Regions from separate parts of the Streptomyces sp. NPDC059256 genome, predicted to be linked through region 2. Evidence: riboswitches for the same ligand, from Rfam matches in the RefSeq annotation. Region 2 holds a riboswitch; the other holds the start of a gene.
The links. A riboswitch is a leader RNA that binds a small molecule or an ion and turns the genes downstream of it on or off. The one in region 2 is predicted to bind cobalamin.
Positions count from the first base shown of each region.

Region 1: it holds a riboswitch for cobalamin, as region 2 does, so the genes downstream of both, ACFXJL_RS15570 (cobalamin biosynthesis protein) here and ACFXJL_RS33185 (DUF4430 domain-containing protein) in region 2, are expected to answer to the same signal.

Region 1 covers NZ_JBHYZO010000005.1:373,504-382,109, forward strand. The annotation lists gene ACFXJL_RS15560 (putative cobaltochelatase) at 1-915, opposite strand, end outside; gene ACFXJL_RS15565 (cobyric acid synthase) at 912-2,699, opposite strand; gene ACFXJL_RS15570 (cobalamin biosynthesis protein) at 2,699-3,673, opposite strand; cobalamin riboswitch at 3,858-4,000, opposite strand; gene ACFXJL_RS15575 (hypothetical protein) at 4,160-4,384, opposite strand; gene ACFXJL_RS15580 (inorganic phosphate transporter) at 4,397-5,662, opposite strand; gene ACFXJL_RS15585 (class II aldolase/adducin family protein) at 5,932-6,594, shown strand; gene ACFXJL_RS15590 (alpha/beta hydrolase) at 7,386-8,513, shown strand.
Region 2 covers NZ_JBHYZO010000032.1:43,059-51,664, reverse strand. The annotation lists gene ACFXJL_RS33210 (hypothetical protein) at 1-452, shown strand, start outside; gene ACFXJL_RS33205 (hypothetical protein) at 449-1,948, shown strand; gene ACFXJL_RS33200 (TSUP family transporter) at 2,061-2,846, opposite strand; gene ACFXJL_RS33195 (MerR family transcriptional regulator) at 2,960-3,403, opposite strand; gene ACFXJL_RS33190 (NAD(P)-dependent oxidoreductase) at 3,463-4,371, shown strand; gene ACFXJL_RS33185 (DUF4430 domain-containing protein) at 4,543-5,037, opposite strand; cobalamin riboswitch at 5,174-5,310, opposite strand; gene ACFXJL_RS33180 (M20/M25/M40 family metallo-hydrolase) at 5,550-6,644, shown strand; gene ACFXJL_RS33175 (DEAD/DEAH box helicase) at 6,871-8,388, opposite strand.

The sequences.
Region 1 (8,606 bases), on a different contig from region 2:
GGCGGCCTGTCGTACGTCCTCGGCGAGCACGTCCGTACGTCCCGCCCAGGCGGCCAGTGCCGTTGCGGTGCGCGCCATCACGATGTCGGCGCGCATCCCGTCCACCTCGAACGCCGCGCAGGTGGCCGCGATCTGCCGCAGGGCGTCATCACCGAGCGACACCGTCGGCAGCAGCACCCGCGCCGCAACGATCTTCGCCCGTAGGGCGTCCTCCTCGGCGGTCCACCGCAGGGCGAACGCGACGGGGTCGTCGTCGTACGCCAGTCGCCTTCGCACCACCTCGACCCGCTGGTCGGGCTCGCGGGACGCGGCCACCTCCACCGTCAGACCGAACCGGTCCAGGAGTTGCGGCCGTAGCTCGCCCTCCTCCGGATTCATCGTTCCCACCAGCAGGAACCGCGCCGCGTGCCGTACGGACACGCCCTCCCGCTCCACGTAGGACGCCCCCATGGCTGCGGCGTCCAACAGCACGTCCACCAGGTGGTCGTGGAGCAGATTCACTTCGTCGACGTACAGGATTCCGCGGTGCGCGGCAGCGAGCAGCCCCGGCTCGAACGCCTTGACACCGTCCGCCAGCGCCCGCTCGATGTCCAGGGCGCCGACCAACCGGTCCTCGGACGCACCCACCGGCAACTCCACCATGCGCGCGGGGCGGGCGGCGGGGACACCGGGCTCGTGCGGCCCGTCAGGGCACGCCGGATCGGGTGCGCCCGGATCACAGGAGAACCGGCAGCCGGGAACGATCGACACCTCCGGTATCAGAGCTGCCAGCGCCCGGACCGCTGTGCTCTTGGCCGTGCCCTTCTCACCGCGGACGAGCACACCGCCCACCTGCGGTGATACGGCGTTCAGCAGCAGGGCGAGCCGAAGGTCGTCCTGCCCGACAATGGCGGTGAACGGGTACGGCGTGCTCATCCGGCCTCCTGTGAGATGTGCGAATGGGTGTGCGGGAGCGGAGATGGCCCCGGCAACTGTTGCGTCGACGCGGGTTCGGTGACGGTTTCCGTTCGGGCTTCCGTCCGGCTCTCGGTCCGGGTGTCCGTCCGGGTGTCCGTCTGGTCCTTCGGCCTGATGTCCGTTGCGGTTCCCGTGCCGGCCTCGGTCTTCGGGTCGCTCCCAGCTCCTTCGGTGGCGGCCGGGCCCTTCGGACGGCCGCCCGTTGTGGAGACTCCGGGCAGTGGCGGTGCTCCCGGCGGCAGGAAGGGAAGCCCCGCGGGCGGACCCCCTTCGATGAGCCGCAGCAGCGCATCGGTGTCCGCGTGCTCCTCGATGAGATCGCCGAGCCGGTCCAACTGCTCCTCGCGCAGGGCCGCGAACGATGTGTCGGGGGCCGGCACGAACCGACGGCCCGCGGCCCGGGCGACCTCGCGCAGGAACTGTCGGCGAAAGCCGTCGCTCTCCAAGGAACCGTGCCAGTGGGTGCCCCACACCTGCCCGAGGCGGCATCCCGCCAAGAAGGGCTCCCCACCGAGGACTTCGGCCACCCCGTGATGGATCTCGTACCCCTCCACCCGCTCCCCGAGCGCACTTCCGACCGGTCGGGCGAGCGTCTTCTCCACGGCGAAGCGGACCCGGACCGGGAGCAGTCCCAGCCCGGTGACCGACCCGGCCTTGGACTCCACCTCGTCGTGGATGTGCTCGCCGAGGAGTTGGAAGCCCCCGCAGATGCCCAGCACGGGTCGGCCCGCCGCCGCTCGCCTGGCCAACTCCCCGGCCAGACCGCGTTCCTGGAGCCAGCGCAGGGCCCGTACCGTGCCCCGGGTGCCCGGGACGATCACCAGATCGGCGTCCGCCAACTCCTCGGGCCGGTCCACGAAGCGCACGAGGACCCCCGGCTCCGCCGCCAGCGCGTCCACGTCCGTGAAGTTGGACATCAACGGCAGCGCACACACCGCGACCCGCAGCACGTCCTCGCCGACCGGGGGCGCCGTGACCGACTCGCGTACGGCACCGCGCAGGGACACCCGCAGACCGTCCTCCTCGTCGATCCCGAGCCCGTGGGCGTACGGGAGGACCCCGAACGTCCGCCGTCCGGTGAGGTCGTGGAGCATGTCGAGGCCCGGCTCCAGCAGGGAGACGTCGCCGCGGAACTTGTTGATGAGGTAGCCCGCCACCAAGCGTTGGTCCTCGGCCGCGAGCAGTGCCGTCGTCCCGAAGAAGGAGGCGAACACCCCACCGCGGTCGATGTCGCCCACGACCAGCACCGGCAGCCCGGCCGCCCGGGCGACACCCATGTTGACGATGTCGGTCCGCCGTAGGTTGATCTCGGCGGGGCTTCCCGCCCCCTCGCAGATCACGGCGTCATGGGTGGCCCGCAACTCCTCCAGGCACTCCACGACGGTGGCCAGCAAGGTCTGCTGTCGGCCGCCGTGGTAGCCGCGGGCGCTCATCTCACCGACCGGTCTGCCCATCAGCACGACCTGGCTGGACCGGTCGCTGCCGGGTTTGAGGAGCACCGGGTTCATCAGTGCGCTGGGCTCGACGCGGGCGGCCTGCGCCTGCATCGCCTGGGCCCGGCCGATCTCCGCGCCCTGTCGGGTGACGAAGGAGTTCAGGGACATGTTCTGGCCCTTGAACGGAGCGACCTTCACCCCCTGCCGCACCAGCCAGCGGCAGATGCCCGCCGTGACCACGCTCTTGCCCGCGTCCGACGTGGTGCCGGCGATCAGCAGGCCACCGCCGCGCCCTCGGCTCGTCATCAGGTCCCCCGGCCCTCTCGTCGTCCTCGCTGCGGTCTCGCTGCCCGTGCGAACAGCGAGCGGGCCATCACGCCCACACCGAGCGCCAACACCCCGACCCGTCGTGACAGCCGTACCGCCCGCTCGATGTCGGCCAACTCCACCTGCCGGCCCGCGGAGTGCAGGACCGGTCGGTGCTCGATCCGTCCGGCGTAGGAGAGCGTCCCGCCGAGTCGTACTCCCAGCGCACCGGCGAACGCGGCTTCCACGGGTCCCGCGTTGGGGCTGGGATGCCGATGGGCGTCGGCCCGCCAGGCCGCGAGTGCCCGGGGGGCGCTCTCGCCCGCGACGGCGGCGAGAGCGGCCGTCAGCCTCGCTCCGGGCCAGCCGGCGACATCGTCGAGCCGGGCCGAGGCCCAGCCGAACCGTCGGTGCCGGGGCGACCGGTGCCCCACCATCGCGTCCAGGGTGTTCACCGCACGGAAGGCGACCAGTCCGGGCACGCCCGCGACCGCGCCCCACACCAGGGCCCCCACGACCGCGTCCGACGTGTTCTCGGCGACGGACTCGACGACCGCCCGGGCGATCTGCTGCTCGTCCAGGTACTGGGGGTCGCGTCCGCACAGGTGTGGCAGCCGGGCCCGGGCCCGCTCGATGTCACCGGCCGCGAGCGCGGCACCGACGGCACGGGCCTCCCGGCCCAGTGACGTCCCTCCGACCACGGTCCAGGTGGCGGTCGCGGTCAGCGCGGTGCGGAGCACCGGACTGCGGCGGGTGGCACGGGACGCCAGGGCGGCGGTCGCGGTGGCCCCGCCGACGCAGAGCGTCGTGTACAGGGCTCCCCAGCCGCGGTGGTCACGCCACAGGGCCTTCTCGACGGTGCCGGCGGCCCGCCCGAAGAGGGCGACGGGATGCCCTCGGCGCGGGTCGCCGAGCAGTAGATCAGCCAGGAGCCCGGCAGCCGCCCCGTACGCGAAGACACGATCGGTACGCATGGGTTTCAGACCGGCGTTCCGCCTCGGAGGGCCCTTGGTGCCGGCCCGTGGGATATCCGTGTTCCCTGCCGGGCCGGCGTCGCCGGGGGTGCACCGCACAGCAAGTGGATGCCGTCGATCAAGGCAGGGGCTGGACCGTAGCCGGGCATGGCGATATGTCCTCACTCAGGGTGTCCGCGCCCTGGTTCGACGTGATCGACGGCGAGAGTTCCTGGCTCACGGGGAGGAACTCCCCGGTCACAGTGGCGGGACCGCGCCGGATTCGCACCGGCTTCCTCTGCTGCTGTCGTAGTTGGCCCCGGCAGTCCACCACGCCCCGAGAACAGCCGTCAACCTGCCGTTGACCTGCGACGGTGCAGTGTGCCGAGCCCCACATCGCCCCTGCTTCCCGAGGATCCCTCAGGGCACGCAGAAGCCGGACCGCAGATCCCGAGAGATCGACGGCCCGGCTGTGAAACGACTGCTGCTGTGCGGTGAGGTGCGGCCTCAGGTGACGATCAGATATATGCCGTAGCTGATGGCCGCGGTGCAGAGGGCGAAGCAGGTGTAGGCGCCTATCCGGGGAAGGGCAACCGAGCCGGTGCCGGAGGCGGTCGCAGCCCCCTGCTTGCTCAGACCGATGATGCCCAGGGTGAACAGGCCCACCAGCGCAATGGTGGCGACGAGACTCACGCCGAAGACGGAGCCGAGGGCTACCCAGTCGATTTTCATGGTCTTCAGTCCTTACACCGCGGCCGGGCTGGCGGGGCCGGCTTCGGGGGTCGCGGCATTGCGGGCCGGGATGGTCGTCTTGAGGTCGTCCAGGGAGTTGTTCATCGTCGTGCCGGCAGGCGGCGGGGTGACGGCCGCGATGGCCGTGGTGACCACGCCCGCGGGCTCGCCTTCCTCGGACGTGTCGTTGACGTTGGTGTGGTCGACGACCTGGCGGCGGGAGATGAACCAGATGGCGGCGGACGAGGCGACCAGGAAGGTGGCGACCACCGCCACGCCCCAGTCACCCTGCTTGGTCACGTACTCGGAACCGGCGGCCACCAGACCGGCGGCCGGCAGGGTCAGACCCCAGGCCACGAACATCCGGGTGGCGGTCGACCAGCGGACCACCCCGCCCTTGCGGCCCAGACCGGCACCCATCACCGCGCCGGAGCACGAGTGGGTGGTGGAGAGGGAGAAGCCGAGGTTCGACGAGGCGAGGATGACGCTGGCCGCACTGGTCTGGGCGGCGAAGCCCTGCTGCGGCTGGAGGTCGGTCAGGCCCTTGCCCATGGTGCGGATGATGCGCCACCCACCGAGGTAGGTGCCGAGGGCGATGGCGATGCCCGCGGATGCGATGACCCACATGGGGGGGTTGGAGCCGGGGACGAGCACTCCACCGGCGACGAGCGCGAGGGTGATGACACCCATGGTCTTCTGGGCGTCATTGGTGCCGTGGGCCAGGGACACGAGGCCGGCCGAGGCTATCTGGCCGGCGCGGTAGCCCTTGGCGGTGGACTTCGGGTCGGTGTTCCGGCCGAGGCGGTACGTCAGCCGGGACGCGAGGTAGGCGGCGATACCGGCGACCAGCGGGGCTGCGATCGCAGGGATGAGCACCTTGGTGACCACGGTGCCGCCGTTGACTCCGCTGATACCGACCGACGCGATGGTCGCACCGATCAGACCGCCCATGAGGGCGTGCGAGGAGCTGGACGGCAGACCGATCAGCCAGGTCAACAGATTCCAGAGGATGGCGCCGACGAGCGCCGCGAAGATCACTTCGGGGGTGATGCCTGACTCGTTGACGATGCCGCTGGAGATCGTCTTGGCGACCTCCACCGAAAGAAACGCGCCGACGAGGTTGAGCACCGCGGACATGGCGACCGCGGCCTTGGGCTTCATCGCGCCGGTCGAGATGGTCGTCGCCATCGCATTGGCCGTGTCGTGGAAACCGTTCGTGAAATCGAACACGAGAGCCGTCACGATCACAATCGCGAGCAGCAGCGTGATGTGTTCCATTTACCCAGGCAATCTATCGACGTCAGTGACATCGCGAACGTAGATAACCTGGGTGAACGGAAGGTGAACTGAGGCGAGATTCGTGATGTCCCCAAGTGAGGTTCGCGATTCCGCTTGTGCCCTGAGTGATCTCTTCGGGCCGTCTGCGTGGTCATGCTCCCGGGCCCACCACGGCGTCGGTGTCCGCAAGATGGCATTTACGCCCTTTGGGGTGATCTGCATCACGGGACGGTCTGTTGCCTTCCGGCCATGCCTGACAGGATCGATCCATGGCCGAACACATGTCCAAAGAGTCCATCGAACAGGCGTGGCGGGACGTCGTGACCACCGCCCGGAGAACGGCTGCCGAGGGCTTGGTGGTGGGTACGTCCGGCAATGTGTCGGCGCGGGTCGGCGACCTCGTCGTGGTGACCCCCAGCGGAGTGCCCTACGAACGTCTGTCGACGAGGGAGCCTGTGGTCGTCGACCTGGCGGGCCGACAGGTCGCCGGCGACCTCAAGCCGACCAGTGAACTCCCCCTCCACCTGGAGGTTTACCGAACATCCAAGGCCGGGGCCGTCGTCCATACGCATGCCGTCCACGCCACCGCAGTCTCCACGCTCGTCGATGAACTGCCGGCCGTCCACTACATGACCGCCGAGCTCGGCGGACCCGTCCGGGTGGCCCCGTACGCCCTCTACGGCACGCCGGAACTGGCCCGGAACATGGGCCGGGCCCTGGATGGCCGCAGCGCCTGTCTGCTGCGCAACCACGGCACGATCGCGCATGCGGATTCGCTGGACCGCGCCTACGACCGCACCGCCCAACTGGAGTGGATGTGCCAGGTCTGGCTCGCGGCCTCGTCGGTGCCCGGCCTGCGGCCCTCCCTGCTCTCCTCCGCCGAACTCGACGAGGTGGCCACCCAGCTGCGGGGGTACGGCCAACGCTCCTGACATCGCGTTCCGCTTAGGCTCCGGGGGCCCTGTTGACCGGGCCTTCGGCGGCGCTTTGCGGACGAGGGCCGGGTGTAGCGCCCACGGAGTCGCCCAGGAGGGCGGACCCGGCCATTCCGCACCGGGGTCGCGACCTGTTCGGACGTATCGGTCCACCATGGAGCGGCATCCTCCGCACCACCGGCCCACGGTCCGTTCGGGGCGGCCTCCCCGCGGACGGGAACGAGCCAGGAACGCCGCCACGACCACACCGTGCCGGGCCCCGGGGCCGTCAGGATGACCTCGGGGCCCACTGGCTGGATTTCGACGATGCATCTCGCGGGGACTGATGAGCCGTACGCGCCTCCTCGCCGCCCGAACACCGCTCGGCGAAGAGCTCGGACGGCTCAACCGGACGCCCCGGATATCCCGGGAGCGCCCCCGAGGGGCCGCAGAACGGTCCTGCGGTCCTGTCGGGGCGACGGTCAGCACCGGGGTGCGGCTCCGGAGCTCACGACGCCGACGGGCGAGCTGCCCAGGGAGCCGCCTCCCTGAGCGGCCCGGAGGGCGGGTGAGCCCAGGCCCCAGCGAGCCACGACAGGGCAGGACGAACGTCGCGGGGGCGTCAGCCCGGCCGTCCCACGGGCGGTCGCGCCCCCGAAGGTCGGCGGCCCGCCCGCTCCCGGCACCGGCCGTACCAGGGCGACCGGCCGTCGCGGCGCACCGGAACCCAGTGGCCCGCAGCAAGCCGGGAAGCCGAGAAGGCCGGTCGTCCACTGGCAGGGCCGCCCCGCCGTGCCGACACTGGGATGGTGCGCCCCGTTACTGCGACGGCAGCGGCCGTCACCACGCTCATCGGCATCGGTGCGGCTGCCATCGCGGCCGGACGGTACGCCGGCGACGCCGCCCTCAGGACCACCACCGGCCGACCGCTCCCCGGCGATCCCCGGCTCACCGTGCACGCCACGGCAGCCGGTCAGATCACCTTCACCCGCAGCCTCGCCTCCCGGCGGCCCGGTACGTACGGGCTTGAGGGCCCCGACGTCCACGCCGTGGTCGGCCCGGCGCTGGACGGCGTGCAGCACCCAGCCGACACGGTGGTGCGCCGGCTGGAGAGCATCGCCCACGGCACCCTGGAACCCGGGACGAAGGTCCGACTCACCCCACAGCTCCACACCGGCGACCCGACGAGCGCGCTCGGCATCGAGCACCTGGACGTCAGCGTTCCCGGCGAGCTCGGCCCACTGCCCGCCTGGTACGTCCCCGGTCCGCGCGAGACCTGGGTGATCGCCGTCCATGGACTCGGAGCCACCCGCGAACACCCCTTGAACCTGCTGCCGTTCCTCCATGGGCTGCGGATGCCGGTCCTCGGCCTCGGCTACCGCGGCGACCCCGACGCGCCCCGGTCACCGGACGGGACCGGACATCTCGGGTACACCGAGTGGCGTGACCTGGATGCCGCCCTCCGCTTCGCCGTCCGCAACGGGGCGAACCAGGTCGTTCTCCACGGCTGGTCCACCGGAGCCACCATGGCCCTGCACGCTGCCGCCAACTCGGCCCTGCGCGGAAGGATCAACGGCCTCGTACTGGACTCCCCGGTACTCGACCGGGAGGCCACCCTGCGGGCCCTCGCCGCGACCCACCACCTCCCCGCCCCACTGCTGCCCCTGGCCGTCAAGGCCGCCCAGAGCAAGGCGGGTCTCCTCGGCGACCAGCCGTTCCCCGCGGGAGACACGCAGCTCCCCGAGGTGCCGACCTTGATCATCCACGGACCCGACGACACCGTCGCGCCCTGGCGGTCCTCACGTGACCTCGCCGCCCGCCGACCCGAGCTGATCCAGCTCCACACCGTCCGCAACGCCCCCCACGCGGCGATGTGGAACGCGGACCCGGCAAGCTACGAAGAGGCCCTCCGTCGGTTCCTCACCCCTTTGATGTAACCCCCGTCAGCCGGTTGACGACACGGGCCGGCTTCCCCCAGGACCCGACCGAACCCGCGGTTCATCGGGTTCCGTTTGGGCTTTCGGGCCGTC
Region 2 (8,606 bases):
ATTCCGTTGTGCTGGCGAGTGTCGACGGTCTTGCGGAACTGACCCGACGGAGACTGGTCGCGGCCTTCGACGACACCCGACTCGGCTGTCGGGACGCGGCATTCGCCCGCCAGTGGCCGCTTGACCCGCTCGAAGGGCACACCCCCTGGCCCCACAGGGGCAGCACCCCCACCAGTGGCACGGACCCCGCCCTCGGCGCGGACGGGACTTCGCCGCGGCTCGGAGCAGCCGCGATACGGGCCCATGCGGATGAGATGTGGACCCGTTGGGAGAACGACACGGTGGGCCTGCTCGCCGCCCGGGCCGCTGGGCAGGGACGTCGTACGCGCCCCTCCTTGGCCGACTCCTGCGTTTCCGGCGCATCGACGACCGCCACTCCCCCACGGGCCTCCGACGCCCGTTCCACGCCGCCCGATCCCCGGCCGCAGGGCCGGAAGGAGGATTCACCATGACGCTCGTGCTGGGTGTGCTGCTGCTGTTCGCACTGGCGACGATCGGCCTGCTGGTCCATCGGCTCCGGGCCGCACCGCCACCCTCCGTCCAACTCATGCGTGAGGACCGTCCGCTGCCGGCTCCCGATGCCGCGCTGACCCGTCGACTGGGTGAGTTGGAGCACGATGCGGTCCAGCAGCGCGACCGGGTCGAACGCGCGCTGGCGGAACGCGACCGGGCACTGGACGCGCGCGATCGGGCACGGGCCGACCGCGACGGAGGCGCCGCCGAAACGCAACAGCTCACGGCAGCCCGCGATCGGGCGGTGGCCGAGCGGGACCAGGCCCAGTTCCAGGCCGTCAAGGCCACCCGTGAGAAGGAACGGGCCGAGGACGAGGCCATACGACTCCACGAGGAGAAGGAACGGCTGCGCGCCGAGTACGAGGCGGCGCATCGCGAGGTGCTGGCCGAGGCGGAGGAGGCCGTGGAGGCACATCGAAGGGCCGAGGAGCGTCTGCGGGAATTCGATCTGGACGAACACGACCACACCTGGATCTCGTCCGATGCCGGACAGCCGTCGATGGACGAGGAAGACCCGACCCGGTCGGCGATACCGCAACAACTGTCGTTGAGCGCGGACACGGCCGCGGACAGTGTGGTGGACGGGGCGGATCTGGGTGCCGTGGTGGTCCGGGCGGCCTCGGTCTGCGGTGATCGTCACCGGCAACGGCAGCAGCACCGGCGGGACGCCGTGCTGCTGCGGATGCCGGTGGGTCTCGGCGGCTCCACCTTGCTGAGCGCGGTCGCCGCGGGTGCGCCCGACGGTGCCTGGTCGCAGTCGGCGGCTTCCCACGCCTGTCGAGCGCTGGTCACACAGGTCCAGAACCAGGCCGATGTGCTCTCCTCCTGGCTCGCACCTCGCGCGGATGCGCCCCACGGCGAGCCGAACACCCTGGAGGACTTCTCGACGCCCGCGGCTGCGCTGCGGCTGGCCCTCGCGGACGTGGGGCGGGCGATCAGGGTGGAGGCGAACAACCGGGGTTGGTCCTCGCAGGAGGGCACGGCGGACGATCGGGCGGTGGAGGTGGCGATGACGGGACTGCTGTCGCCCCTCGGCGACCGGCCGTCGCGCACCCATCTGGCCTTCGGAGCCGGCGACGGAATGGTGCTGCGGCTGCGCGACGGCCACTGGTCGACGGTGTTCCCCGTCCAGGAGGCCGGGCCAGTTGGCCCCCCACTGCCCAGTAGGGACGCGAAGGTGCGGTGGGACCCGATCCACACCCGGGCGGGGGACCTGTTGGCGGTGTGTTCCAGGCCCACGGCACAACTGCTGCTGCACGAGGGTACGGGTGACTGGTTCGCCGATCGGTGGGAGGGCAGGCAGCCGCGGCTGACATCGTTCCTCCTGCATGTGAGCGCACGTGTGCGTACGGCGATCGAGGACCGCAGCCTGGTTTGTCTGTGGGACTTCGGCAACGCCGCGGACGCGGAACGGGCCGGACAGCCTCGGCGGTGAAAAGGATCCCACGGCTGGCAGAGGCCGCCCGATGCCCTGGCTGTTCACCGGACGACGGAGTTCGCCTGCGCACCGCTTCCCGTCGGACGCTCGCTGTGCCAGGGTGTCGCTCTCAGGTCAGGCCCTGCACCGCGTAGAGGGCGCCCAGCGCCATCGCCAGGGTCCCCAGCAGCAACCTCAACGACCTTTCGGGGAGCTTGGGTTGGAGGTGGGCACCCACCGCGCCCCCGCAGAGGCCACCGAGTCCGCAGACCAGCCCGAGGAACCAGTCCGGAGCGATGTTGTGCCCCGGGACGGCGAAGGCGAGTACCGCATAGGTGGCAGCACCCACGAGAGAGGTGACGAACGTGCAGGCCAATGCGGCGGGAGCGACCCGGGAGACCGCCATTCCCCGGCCCGCCAGGATCGGACCGATCAGCGACCCACCGCCGATGCCGTAGATGCCACCGGCCGTACCCACGGCCAGTGCCAACCACACGGTGGTACGGGTACCGAGATCGGGCCTCTCCACCTGGCCCGACGGTCTGAGGGTGCGGATGCACAACCAGAGACCGAGCGGCAGCAGGAGTGCAGCGACCAGGAGTCGAAAGATCTCGGGGCCGGGGATGGCGAAGACACGGATCACCGCGCCGAGGACCACTCCCGGCACGGCACCGGCGATCAGCAGCCGGGGCAGTCGACCGCCCAGCCCTCCTCGTCGGCGATACCGCAGCAGTGCCCCCGGCCCGGCGACCACGTTGTAGAGCAGATTGGTGGGAGTCACCGAAGGGCTGGGGACCTGGAGCACGCTCAGTTGCACCGGCAGGAGGAACACCGCTCCGGACACACCGACGGGTGCGGTGACGATGGAGATCGCGAACCCGGCCGTGAACGCCAGCAACCCACCCGACCAGTCCACCCGTCCCCCTTCGGATCACTGACTTGAGTATCCACCAGGGCGCGGGCGGACCGGATCGCGGATCAGCCGTGCGACCGACTGCTGCCGTGTCGGGCTGCCTGCTCCGGCGCTCGTCAGACGGGCGTACCGAGCGGTGCCACAGCCGCGTCGCCAGGCCGTTGCGCAGCAACGGCCGCGTGGCAGGCTTCCGGGTCGGCGCCTCCGGTCAGCGCCGTGGCGGCGATGACGGTGTCCAGCCTGTCCCGTGCGGCCAGCAGGCCGGCCACGGCCTCGTCGATGCGTTCACGTTCCCGGTTCAGGTCGGGCAGCATGCCGGAACAGGCCGGCGCCAGGGTCTGCCCGTCGTCGACCATGCAGGGCATCAGTTCGGCGATCGTCGCGGTGTTGAGTCCGGCGCCGAGCAGCATGCGGATGCCCCGGACGGTGGCCATGTCCTCTTCCGTGAACTCGCGATATCCGCTCGGCCGCCGCGACGGCTTGAGCAGCCCCTGCTCCTCGTAGTAGCGCACCAGGCGCTGGCTGACCCCGGTCCGCCGGGAGAACTCCCCCATGCGCATGTGATGACCACCACGTTCAGTTGACTCTCACATCGATGTGAGACAGCAGTCTATTCCGCATGACGAATCAGCGCTCAACAAGCCCTCAGCACACACCCGTTACCGTCCTCGGCCTCGGCCCGATGGGTCTGGCCCTCGCCGAGGCACTGGGGGACCACGGCCATGCCACGACCGTCTGGAACCGCACCCCGGAGAAAGCCGACGGCCTCGTCGCCAAGGGCACCCGCCGCGCGAGGACCGTGGCCGAGGCGGTGTCCGCCAGCCCTGTCACGATCCTGTGCCTCAAGGACTACGCAACCATGTACGCGGTCCTTGAATCGGCCGGTGATGCCTTGGAGGGGCGCGTACTGGTGAACCTCAACTCCGGTACCCCCACCGAGGCACATGCAGCGGTCACCTGGGCAACCTCGCGGGGTGCCGCCTACCTGGACGGCGCGATCATGGTGCCACCACCGCTCGTCGGACACCCCGAGTCCGTCTTCCTCTACAGCGGTCCACAGGATGTCTTCGACGAGCACCGGGCGACGCTGGCGAGCATGGGCAGCCCTCGCTACCTCGGCTCCGACCCCAGCTTGGCAGTGCTCTACAACGCTGCCCTGCTCGACCTGATGTACGCGACCATCAACGGCTTTCTGCACGCCACGGCGCTGGTCGGATCGGCGAACGTCTCGGCGGTCACCTTCGCCGATCTCGCACTCAACTGGTTCATGCCCTCGGTGGTGGACTCAACTCTCGCCGAGCAGGCTCCCGATCTGGACAAGGGCAACTATCCGGGCGACGTCGGCACCATGGAGATGAATCTCAATGCGCTGGAGCACATCACCCGTACATGTGTGGAGCAGGGCGTTCACTCCGACCAGCCGCGGCTGATGAAGGAGATCGCCGAGCGGGCGATCGCCGAGGGCTACAGCGGGAAGAACTACCTCGCCGTGTTCGAAGTCTTCAAAAGGGCGACACGGGTTTCGTGACCTCGTTCCGCGCGGTGCACCACAGATCGGTTGCCGGAACTGGCCCTGGTTCAGGGGCCAGTACCGCCCGTGCGATGCGGGCAGTCCGCTGTCATGCCGCCTCGATGTCGACCGGGCGAGGTCGACGTCGAGGCGGCACTACCCAACAGGGCGAACGGTGTCTGATGCGGCCTAGAAGGCAGTCCAGGTGAAGGCGACGTGGTCACCGGTCCTGATGCGGAACTGGCAGCCACCGACCGGCGTGGGTACGCCGTTCACCGATATGTTCCAGTACGCGGAAGCCCCACCGCTGACTCCCTTGATGGTGTCCACGGAGAAGTCGTCGAAGGACGAGTACCAGGTGCCGTCCCAGGTGAAGTGGCGCTTGCGCGCGGCGTCGTCGAGCGCCGCGGTCGGGGTGGGTACGGCGGTCGGGTACTGACCGCCGTTGGTGCCGTCACAACGGTGGGTACCACCCGTCGCGGTGGTGACGTCGTGCCCCTTGGTTCTGATGAGGCCCTTGAAGAGACGCCCTTCCGGTCCTTGCACCGTGAGCTTCACGAAGACCGGCGCATTCGTGGGGACGGTGGTGGGCGCGGGTGTCGCATGGGCGAGGGGTGCGGCGGTGAGGGTGAGGCCGAGCACGGCGGTGAGGGTCGCAACGCGGAGGGCGAGCGTCTGGCGCACGAGGGTGCCTTTCCGATGGAGGCCGGCCGCGCGACCCCTGGGAACCGACCAACGGCCCACGCACCGCCCCGTGGACGGACGCTGCCGTGCACCGGACTCGGGGCTTCGCGCCGCAGACCATGGCGGTGGGAAGCAGTGCACGCGCGTCACGACGGGCGGTCCGGCTCACGGCAGCCAATCGCCGATCACGGTTGCAGGTCAGCGCCGGAATCACACCGGCTTTCCCCAGTCGTACGCGCATTGAGTTGTCACACCGGTAGGACCGGAGCCCACGCATCGTAGCCTGCTGTCGCCGTTCTTGGGATGATTCCCAACGAACTTACGCTTTACCGGAGTTCGACCCGATCGGGGGTGTCCATGAGCGAGTACCGCAGTTGTCGTGGCGGCCCACGGACGGCCCTGTCCGCCGCGCCGAGAGCACGTGTCGGCGGTAGCGGGCCGGGGGTCGCCGGATCGGATCGACGGGCAAGTCCTCCTGTGTTCAACGAAGGGACCTCGTGGATCTCAACCGCATGCTGACCGAGTTGGAAGAGCTCGTTCTGTGCGAATCCTTCTCGGCCGACCATCAGGCCGTGGCCCGCAGTGCGACGACGGTCGCGGCGCAGGGCAGCCGATGGCTGGACACAGCTCCCGAAACCCTGGTGATCGGCGGGGTGACCCATCTGCGCTGGGCCTTCGGCGTTCCCCGGGTGCTCCTGGTCGGGCACCACGACACCGTATGGCCGATCGGCTCCTTGTCCAGCCATCCCTGGTCCGTCGAGGACGGCATCGCCCGTGGACCCGGTGTCTTCGACATGAAGGCGGGGCTGGTGCAGATGTTCCACGCGGTGGGGAGTCTCGACTCCCTCGACGGCATCTGCATCCTGGTCACGGGGGACGAGGAGGTCGGTTCCCGCACCTCTCGGGAGTTGATCCTGGAATCGGCGCGGGGGTGTGCGGCGGCCTTCGTCCTGGAGGCGTCCGCCGACGACGGAGCGTTGAAGACCGTGCGCAAGGGGGTGTCCCGGTACGACATCTCCGTGCGGGGCAGAGCCGCGCACTCCGGCCTCCAGCCGGAGAAGGGAATCAACGCGGCGATCGAGGCGGCCCATCAGATCCTTGCGCTCGCCGAACTGGACGCGCTGATGCGCGAGGGCCGACCGCACGGCCCGGAGGCCACCACCATCACCCCGACCCTCGTCTCCGCGGGCACCTCCGGCAACACGGTGCCCGATCTGGCCACGATCCGTGTCGACGTACGGGCCGCAAGCGCCGCGGCTCTGACGCGGGTGGACGAACTGATCCGCACGCTCGCCGTACGCACTCCCGGTGCACATCTGGCCGTGGAAGGCGGGCCCCATCGGCCGCCGTTGGAGCACAGCTCCTCGGCCGCACTCTTCGCGTCGGCGCAACGGGCGGCGGCTCGTCTCGGGATGGAGCCGCTGCGTGCGGCGGCGGTGGGGGGCGCCTCGGACGGGAATCTCACCGCGGGCGCGGGTGTCCCGACCCTGGACGGTCTCGGCGCGGTGGGCGGTGGTGCCCATGCCGACGACGAGCATGTGTTGGTCTCCGAGATGCCGCTTCGCGCCACGCTCCTGGCCGAGTTGATCACTACGGTGCGTGGCTGAGACGAGCTGGGTCCCCACCGGAGACGCACTCACCGCGGAGAACAGTCCTATCGACCCGGGCTATCCGTCGCGGAAGCCGCGCGATCGCCCGTGAAGGCCCATGAAAGCCCATGAAGGACAGCGCGAAGGGGCCGCTCGCCTGATGTGGCGAGCGGCCCCTTCGCTTGTTCGGGTCGTCCCGCCAGGCGTCCTACGAAAGGGCAGCCGAGCGGTTCGGAGGTACCGCCTAGGCCGAGCGTCGCACCCGGGCCGCCTTGCGGGCTTCGGCGGTGCGGCGGGACTCGGTGGACCGACGGGACGCACCACCGGCGCGGGCGGGCTGTCCCGGTCGGGTTCCACGGCCTCGGAAGGGGGCACTGCCCGTCTTGGGACGCTGTGCGGCCGGGGCACTCACATTGATGGGTACGCCCGAGGGTGCCTGAGCAGCGGTGATACGGGTCAGCTCGGCCTCGCCGGAACGCACCTGCGTGGTGTGCGGCGCGATGTCGGCGTCCGACATCAGCCGCGTCATCTCACGCCGCTGATCGGGGGTGACCAGGGTGACCACACGGCCCGACTCGCCCGCGCGGGCGGTCCGGCCGCCCCGGTGCAGATAGTCCTTGTGGTCCGCAGGCGGATCGACGTTGACGACGAGGTCGAGGTCGTCCACGTGGATACCGCGGGCCGCGACGTTGGTCGCGACCAGCACGGTGACCTCGCCGGACTTGAACTGCGCCAGTGTGCGGGTGCGCTGCGGCTGGGACCTACCGCCGTGCAGCGCCGCGGCGTGGACGCCGACGCTCAGCAGGTGCTTGGTGAACTTGTCCACCGACCGCTTGGTGTCGAGGAACATGATCACGCGCCCGTCCCGAGCGGCGATCTCGGTGGCGACGGTGTGCTTGTCGGCCGCGTGGACGTGCAGGAGGTGGTGCTCCATCGTGGTGACCGCGCCGACGGAGGGGTCGACGGAGTGGACCACCGGGTCGTGGAGGTAGCGACGGACCAGGGTGTCGATGCTGCGGTCCAAGGTGGCGGAGAAGAACATCCGCTGCCCTTCGGCGTTGACCTGGTCGAGCAGCCGGGTGACCTGGGGCATGAAGCCCATGTCCGCCATCTGGTCGGCCTCGTCCAGGACGGTGATGCGCACCCGGTCCAGGCGGCAGTCGCCGCGCTCGATGAGGTCGTTCAACCGCCCGGGGGTGGCGACGACGACGTCGGCCCCTGTGCGCAGTGCAGCGGCCTGCTTGCCGATCGACAGTCCGCCGACGAGGGTGGCCAGTCGCAGCCCGAGGGAGCGGGCGTACGGGGTGAGTGCCTCGTTGACCTGCTGGGCCAGTTCGCGCGTGGGAACCAGGACCATGGCCAGCGGCTGCCTGGGGGTGGCGCGGTGTCCGGCGGTGCGGGTGAGGAGCGCCAGTCCGAAGGCGAGCGTCTTGCCCGATCCGGTGCGTCCGCGTCCCAGGACGTCCCGCCCGGCCAGGGCGTTGGGCAGGGTCGCTGCCTGGATCGGGAAGGGCTCGGTCACGCCCAGGGTGGTGAGCGTCTTCAGTACCGGAGCGGGAAGCTCCAGTGCGTCGAAGGTCTCTACCGCCGGGAGTGCGGGAGTGATGGTGGTGGGAAGTTGGAAGTCCTGCTTCGGCGCGGGGCGGGGGCGTCCGTTGGAGCCACCCTGGCCCTGGGAGCGGGGGTTTCCGCTGCGACCTGAGCCTGCGGGGGTGCGCTTGCGCGAAGGGGAGGAACGATTCGTACGATGTGGGCGCTGCATGGAGACCTTTCCCCGATATGGCGCGTATCGAGGAATCCCCCGGTGCAAAGAAACCGAATGAATCGCAGAAACGAGCCGAAATGCTGAAGACACGGGCCGTGCTGGTGCTGTAATAGCGCTACCAGGGCATCCGGAATGTCAAGAACTCACCGTGGTGAGGGAGTTGCCATGAGGTCCCGGCCCTGCGTTGGCGAACCTCACATGCGGCAACGAACCAG